Pararhizobium capsulatum DSM 1112: one gene and its partner. Each later gene encodes a partner of the first gene's protein in a complex. Links are inferred from orthologs where the notes say so. Each region holds a gene or a part of one and is shown in the gene's direction. Other genes may lie near its edges. The genes, in order: QO002_RS11515 and QO002_RS07955.

What was found.
Region 2: the proteins of QO002_RS11515 (region 1) and QO002_RS07955 are in contact, whole or in part, in a crystal structure (PDB 3ZGX), measured with the Bacillus subtilis proteins. The link is inferred for Pararhizobium capsulatum DSM 1112 from one-to-one orthologs.

Annotation. Positions count from the first base shown.
Region 1 is NZ_JAUSVF010000001.1:2,359,098-2,362,234, forward strand. What follows is about bases 1-2,827. They hold QO002_RS11515 (segregation and condensation protein A), read left to right. Parts: upstream 1-925; coding sequence 926-1,729; downstream 1,730-2,827. Other genes in these bases: nagZ (beta-N-acetylhexosaminidase), read left to right, coding at 1-858; scpB (SMC-Scp complex subunit ScpB), read left to right, coding at 1,759-2,457; QO002_RS11525 (ABC transporter ATP-binding protein), read left to right, coding at 2,565-2,827. Outside these bases: more of QO002_RS11525, read left to right, coding at 2,828-3,137. UniProt on the Bacillus subtilis protein: Participates in chromosomal partition during cell division. May act via the formation of a condensin-like complex containing Smc and ScpB that pull DNA away from mid-cell into both cell halves.
Region 2 is NZ_JAUSVF010000001.1:1,668,323-1,672,644, forward strand. What follows is about bases 228-4,239. They hold QO002_RS07955 (chromosome segregation SMC family protein), read left to right. Parts: upstream 228-574; coding sequence 575-4,039; downstream 4,040-4,239. Other genes in these bases: QO002_RS07950 (DsbA family protein), read left to right, coding at 228-508; QO002_RS07960 (hypothetical protein), read left to right, coding at 4,158-4,239. Also shown: more of QO002_RS07950, read left to right, coding at 1-227; more of QO002_RS07960, read left to right, coding at 4,240-4,304. UniProt on the Bacillus subtilis protein: Required for chromosome condensation and partitioning.

The DNA of each region.
Region 1 (3,137 bases):
GATAGCATCGGAAACCCGGACGCGCCCGTCCTGATCGACCAGGAAGGTGGGCGCGTGCAGCGCATCCGTCCACCCGTCGTGCCGCAATATCCGAATGGCGCGGCGATCGGCGAGATTTACCGACGCGATCGCGAGCAAGGCTTGCGCGCCGCCTGGCTGATGTCGAGGCTGCATGCTTTCGATCTCACGCGCTTCGGTGTCACCGTCGATTGTTTGCCGGTGCTGGACGTGCCGATCGAAGGCAGCAGCGACGTGATTGGTAACCGGGCCTATGGCTTCGATCCCCATGCGGTTGCCGCGATCGGTCAGGCGGCGGCTGATGGCCTCAAAGCCGGCGGTATGTTGCCGGTCATGAAACACATGCCGGGTCATGGCCGCGCCTTCGTCGATTCGCATCACAAACTGCCCGTTGTGGATGTCCCGCTGGAAATGTTGCGCGCCAGTGACTTCATTCCTTTCGTGGCAATGAAAGACGAGTTGATGGCGATGTCGGCTCACATCGTCTTTACGGCGATCGATGCCGAAAATCCCGCTACGACGTCGCCGAGAGTGGTTGAAGAGATTATTCGCGGCGAGATCGGTTTTGATGGCCTGTTGATGTCAGATGATGTGTCGATGAATGCGCTTGCAGGCGATATCGAAACGCGCGCACGGGGCATATTTGCCGCTGGCCTCGATCTGGTCTTGCATTGCCACGGCATCATGGATGAAATGCTTGCGGTGGCGAAGGTTGCTCCGGTGCTGAAGGGGGATGCCCTACGGCGCACAAGGGCAGCCGAGGCTGGCTTCCGTACGCCGGACGGTTCCGACGAACAAGCCCTGCGTGAGGAGTTTGCGCGCCTCTTCGCCGTTTCGTAGCAGACTGGGAGACGTCGCCTTGAGCAATACCGGCGAGACCGACAGAAGATCGCCGGCCAAGGCTCCGATGGAGCCATTATGGCAGGACGAGGCAACGCGCCGCGGCCTCCACGAGGAAGCGCTGGTTGTCGACATCGCCGGCTTCGAAGGTCCTCTCGATCTGTTGCTGCATCTTGCTCGCAATCAGCGGGTGGATCTGTCCCGTATTTCCGTGCTTGCCCTGGCGGAGCAGTACATCACCTTTATCGAACAGGCGCGCAGTATCCGTATTGAATTGGCGGCGGATTATCTGGTGATGGCGGCCTGGCTTGCCTATCTGAAATCGCGACTGCTTATTCCCCAGCAGGCCAAGGATGAAGGTCCCTCGGGCGAGGAAATGGCCTCCGCTCTGGCGTTCCGCCTCAAGAGGCTTGAAGCTATGCGGGACGCGGCAACGCGGCTCGTGAACCGCAATCGTCTTGGGCGGGATATTTTCGCACGTGGCGCGCCGGAACATATTCCGGTCGAGCGCAAGTCGGCATTCGAAGCTTCCCTTTATGATCTGCTCGGTGCCTATGCATCGCTTCGCCAGCGCCAGGCGGTGACGCAGGTCACGATCGAGAAGCGGCAGGTCTGGTCATTGGCCGATGCGCGCGAAATCCTGGCGCGCCTCTTGGGCGATCTTTCCGACTGGACGGCGCTCGATCATTTTCTGCTGCGTTACATGGATGATCCCAAGGGTCGGGCTACAGCGATCGCGAGCTCTTTTGCAGCGTCGCTCGAAATGGTGCGGGAGGGGCAGCTGGAAGTGCGCCAGGACGGCGCCTTCGCTCCTATCTATCTACGTAAGGGAAATAGGGAGCCCAATTCTTCCGAGGGAGGTCGGTCTTGAACGATCCGCAAGATTTGTTTCCGAGCGTGTTGGCGGACGTGGAAGACGAGAGCATAAATCAGGCGATCGATAGGCGCCTTGAACTCGAAGCGGAACGAATTGCCGAAGCGCTCGTCTTCGCGTCTGCGCAGCCTGTCTCGGAAAGCTATATTGCCAGCCGGCTACCCAAGGGTGCGGACGTTGCAAAGATCATGCTCACGCTGAAGGCATCCTACGCACCGCGCGGTGTCAATCTGCTTCAGGTCGCCGATCACTGGGCCTTCCGTACGGCGGCCGATCTTTCGTTCGTTGTCCAGACGGACGAAAACGAAGCGCGCAAACTGTCGCGCGCTGCCTTGGAAGTGCTTGCGATTATCGCCTATCACCAACCGGTTACCCGTGCGGAGATCGAAGATATCAGGGGCGTGCAGACGTCGAAGGGCACGCTTGATGTTCTGATGGAGGCCGGCTGGGTGCGCTTCCGCGGCAGGCGCCGGACGCCGGGCCGCCCTGTGACATTCGGCACGACACGGGATTTTCTCGATCATTTCGGCCTCGAGGAGCTTCGTGATTTGCCGGGTCTTGAAGAATTGAAAGGGGCAGGGCTCCTCTCCGGGCGCATTCCTGCCAATTTTCAGATTCCGATGCCGCTCGGTGATGACGATGTCGGCGAGGATGAAGATCCCATTACTCAACTCGATCTGGAAGAACTTGGGCTCTTGACTCCACGGGGAGAAGAGGCCGAATAGAAACCTGAGTTCTGGTGTCGGCTTAACCTTGGCGCCAATTCATGGTGTTGTCGTAACCCGCACGTCTTGTGGGACCGGCGGTGGAGACATTCGAGTTGGCCTCTGGCATGCATTCTATCTCTGAAGCCCCTCCGGCTTCTACGCGCCGCACAGCCGGCGTGACCTTCGCGGCACGGCTGGTCTTCGAGGATATCCACCACAGTTATCAGTCCAAGGAAACGATTCGCGGTATATCGCTGACGGCCGAGGCTGGCGAAGTCCTGTGTCTGCTTGGTCCGTCCGGATCGGGAAAGACCACGCTTCTCAGGATCGCGGCCGGTATCGAGGCGCAAAGTTCGGGCCGGGTTCTTCTGAACGATCGTGAAATTTCGGGGCCGGCTGTTTTCGTGCCGCCGGAAAAGCGCGGTGTTGGCCTGATGTTTCAGGATTTTGCGCTGTTTCCGCATCTCACCATCCGCGAAAACGTCCGGTTTGGTCTGACCTCGCTTCCGAAGGCCGAGGGGCTAGCCGAGGCCGGGATCGCCCTGGAGAGGGTGGGGCTGTCCCATTATGCCGATCACTATCCGCATGTGCTTTCCGGCGGCGAGCAGCAGCGTGTTGCGCTTGCCCGGGCGCTTGCGCCGCGGCCTGCCGTGCTTTTGATGGACGAGCCCTTCTCCGGTCTCGATTCCCGCTTGAAG
Region 2 (4,322 bases), 690 kb from region 1 along the record:
GCCGGAAATGGCGCTCGGCAAGGCCGATGCTCCGGTTACAATCGTCGAATACATGTCGATGACCTGCCCGCATTGCGCCCGCTTCCACAACGAGACCTTCGAGGCCATCAAGGCGAAGTACGTTGATGGCGGCCAGGTGCGCTTCATCGTGCGCGAATTCCCCTTCGACCCGCGTGCTGCCGCCGCCTTCATGCTGGCGCGTTGCGCGCCGGAAGGCCAGTATTTCCCGATGGTCTCCATGCTCTTCAAGCAGCAGGAACAGTGGGCCGCATCCAAGAACGGCCGCGACGCGCTGCTGCAGATGTCGAAACTCGCCGGTTTTACACAGGAGAGCTTCGAGGCCTGCTTGACGAACCAGAAACTTCTGGATGATGTGAATGCCGTAATGCAGAAGGGCGCCAAGGACTACGGCGTGGCCGCAACGCCGACCTTCTTCATCAATGGCAAGAAATACTCCGGAGAAATGTCGGTTGACACCATGTCGGGCCTTATCGACTCGATGCTCTAAGGTTTCCCTGTTTTTCGGAAGCGGGCGCATTGTTGCGCCCGTTTTTTTGTTTGCGGAGCTTGATCGATGAGATTCACCAAGCTGCGTCTCCTCGGCTTCAAATCTTTCGTCGAACCCTCCGAATTCGTCATCGAACGGGGCCTGACCGGCGTTGTCGGGCCGAATGGCTGCGGCAAGTCCAATCTGGTCGAAGCGCTGCGCTGGGTGATGGGGGAGAACTCCTACAAGAACATGCGCGCGTCCGGCATGGACGACGTGATTTTTTCCGGCTCCGGCAATCGCCCCGCCCGCAACACCGCCGAAGTCGGCCTCTATCTCGACAATTCCGACCGCACCGCTCCCGCCGCCTTCAACGACAGCGACGAAATCCAGGTCACCCGTCGCATCGAGCGTGAAAACGGCTCCGTCTACCGCATCAACGGCAAGGAAGCGCGCGCCAAGGATGTGCAGCTTTTGTTTGCCGATGCATCCACCGGCGCTCGCTCTCCGTCGATGGTGGGGCAGGGGCGGATCGGCGAACTGATCGCCGCAAAGCCCCAGGCTCGTCGGCAATTGCTTGAAGAAGCCGCCGGTATTTCCGGCCTGCATTCCCGCCGCCACGAGGCGGAACTGCGGCTGCGCGGCGCCGAGACCAACCTGGAGCGACTCGAAGACGTCACCTCGCAGCTGGAAAGCCAGATCGAGAGCCTGAAGCGCCAGTCGCGTCAGGCAAACCGCTTCAAGATGCTGTCCGCTGATATCCGCCGCCACGAGGCGATGCTGCTCCATATCCGCTGGGTGCAGGCCAAGGAGGCGGAAGCCGAGGCCGACAGCCAGCTCAACCAGATCACCTCACTGGTTGCCGAAAAGGCGCAAAGCCAGATGGAGGCCGCCAAGAACCAGGCGATCGCCAGCCTGAAGCTGCCGGAGCTGCGCGAGGCGGAAGCCCGCGCGGCGGCGGCCCTGCAGCGCCTGCAGATCGCCAAGTCGCAGCTGGAAGAGGATGCCGGCCGCATCCTGCGCCGCCGCGACGAGCTGCAGCGCCGCCTTGCCCAGCTTGCCGAAGATATTTTTCGTGAAGAGCGCATGGTTGCCGATAACGCCGGCATCCTCGCCCGCCTTGATGCGGAAGAGGCAGAGATCAACGATATTCTAGGTGAAGCGGGTGATCGCGCCGAAGAAGCCCGCGAGCGTCTGGCCGACGCCAGCGACCGGCTCAACGATAGCGAACGCGCACTCTCCCTGCTGACCGGCGAACGCGCAGAGGCCATGGCAACGCGCAATCAGCTGGAAAAGACGATCCGCGATCTTTCCGAACGGCAGATGCGGCTTGCCCGGCAGCTTGCTGATCAGGCCCGCGATCTCGATGCACTCGATAGCCAGATTTCGACCCTGCCGGACCCGGAGCAGAAGCGCGAGGACGTCGAGGCGGCGGAAGTGGCGCTGGAGGCCGCTGAAGCCATTATCGTGGAAATCGAGGGTGCTCTTGCCGAAGCCCGTGCCGCCGAAGTTGCTGCCCGCCCGCCGGTCGACATGGCCCGCGCCAGGTTGAACGGCATCGAAACGGAAGCCCGCACCATCCGCCGCATGCTGGAGGCTTCGAGCCAGCAAGGCACGGCCCCACCGGTTGTCGATGCCATGGTCGTCGATCGCGGCTTCGAGACAGCGCTGGGCGCCGCGCTTGGTGACGATCTCGATGCGCCGCTCGATCCGGCCGCGTCAGCCCATTGGCGCATGCCCGGTGATACCAGGCTCGACCCGGTCTTGCCGGGTGGCGTCCAGCCACTATCGGCACATGTAAAGGCCCCGGCGGAGCTTGCCCGCCGCCTGCGCCAGATCGGTCTGGTTGATGATCTGGCCAGCGCCGAAGCCTTGCAGAAGGAATTGAAACCCGGCCAGCGGCTGGTGACGCGTGACGGTGCCGTCTGGCGATGGGATGGCCATGTGACCGGTGCGGATGCACCGAGCGCAGCAGCGCTGAGGCTAGCCCAGAGAAACCGGCTGGAAGAGCTCGACGAAGAAGCCGAAAGTGCCCGCGATCTGCTCGATGCTCGCGAAGCGGACCTTGCCGCCGCCGCCATCCGCATCCGTGCTGAGGACGAGCGGCTGCGGCTTTCCCGCGATGAGCAGCGCCTGATCGCGCGCCGGCTTGCCGAGGCCCGCGACGCTCTGGCTGCCGCCGAGCGCGCCTCGGGCGATCTCGTGCGCCGTCGCGCCGTTCTCGCTGAGACCCGCAGCCAACTGGAGCTGCAGAATGAGGACGTCGCCGATCAGATGGAGGAGGGGCGGGCGGCCCTAGAAGAGCTTGCCGATCTCGGTGATCTCGAACAGCGCGTTTCCAGCCAGACCGTGGCCGTCACGCTTGATCGTGCCGCCGTGGTCGAGGCCCGCTCGATCCATGACGGCCTTGCCCGCGAAAACGAATCCCGCCAGCGCCGCCTGACGGCCATTGCCGGCGAGCGCCAGACCTGGAGCGAGCGGGCGAAAGGTGCACAAGACCATATCGAGACCCTGCGCGACCGCGAGGCCGAGGCCCGCGAGGAAGCCGAAGAACTGAACGACGCCCCCGACGCCTTCGACGACAAGCGCCGCGCCCTGATGAACGAACTCAGCAAGGCCGAAGCCCTGCGCCGCGAAGCGGCGGACGAATTGGCGCTGGCCGAGACCCGCCAGCGCGAGGCCGACCAGCGCGCCGCGACCGCGCTTTCGGAACTGGCGGAAAACCGCGAGAAGCGTGGCCGCGCTGAAGAGCGTCTGGTGTCCAACCGCGAGAAGCGGCTTGAGATCGAAGCCCGTATCCGCGAAGCGCTGTCCTGTGCGCCACATGAGGTGATGCGGCTCACCGGCCTTGCCGTCGATGCCGCGCTGCCGGACGTGCGCAACATCGAGCGTGAGCTGGAGCGGCTGAAGATCGAGCGAGAACGGCTGGGGGCAGTTAACCTGCGCGCCGAGGAAGAGCAGAAGGAGCTTTCCGACAAGCTCGACGCGATGCTGAAGGAGCGCGAGGATGTCATCGATGCGATCCGCAAGCTGCGCTCGGCGATCCAGAGCCTCAACCGCGAAGGCCGCGAGCGTTTGCTCGCTGCCTTCGATGTCGTCAATGCGCAGTTCCAGCGGCTGTTCACCCATCTCTTCGGTGGTGGCACGGCCGAGCTGCAGCTTATCGAAAGCGAGGACCCGCTTGATGCCGGCCTCGAAATCCTCGCGCGCCCGCCGGGCAAGAAGCCGCAGACCATGACGCTGCTGTCTGGCGGCGAGCAGGCGCTGACGGCGATGGCGCTGATCTTCGCCGTGTTTCTCACCAATCCGGCGCCAATCTGCGTGCTGGACGAGGTGGATGCACCGCTCGACGACCACAATGTCGAACGCTACTGCAACCTGATGGACGAGATGGCGGCCTCCACCGAGACCCGCTTCGTTATCATCACCCACAATCCGATCACCATGGCCCGCATGAATCGCCTGTTCGGCGTCACCATGGCGGAACAGGGGGTATCCCAGCTGGTGTCGGTCGATCTACAGACGGCCGAACAGCTGCGCGAAGCTGTGTAGAATTTCGTAGCGTAGGGCTCGATATCCAAACCAGCTTGCCCGTTTTTCACGGCAGGAACAAATTCCTTGGTCGGCCGTTATCGCTTTCGATAACCCGTCAATATTGCAAGGAATTCCCGTGAACAGAAATGCCCTCTACATGATCATCGGCGCCCTCATCGTTGTCGTCGCCGGCTTCTCCTATTACGCCTATCAGGAAGAAAAAAAGCCAGATGGCGTGGAAATCCAGGTCGGCAAGGACGGGCTGTCGATTCAGGAGAATTGAAGGTTTCCCCGTGCAGAC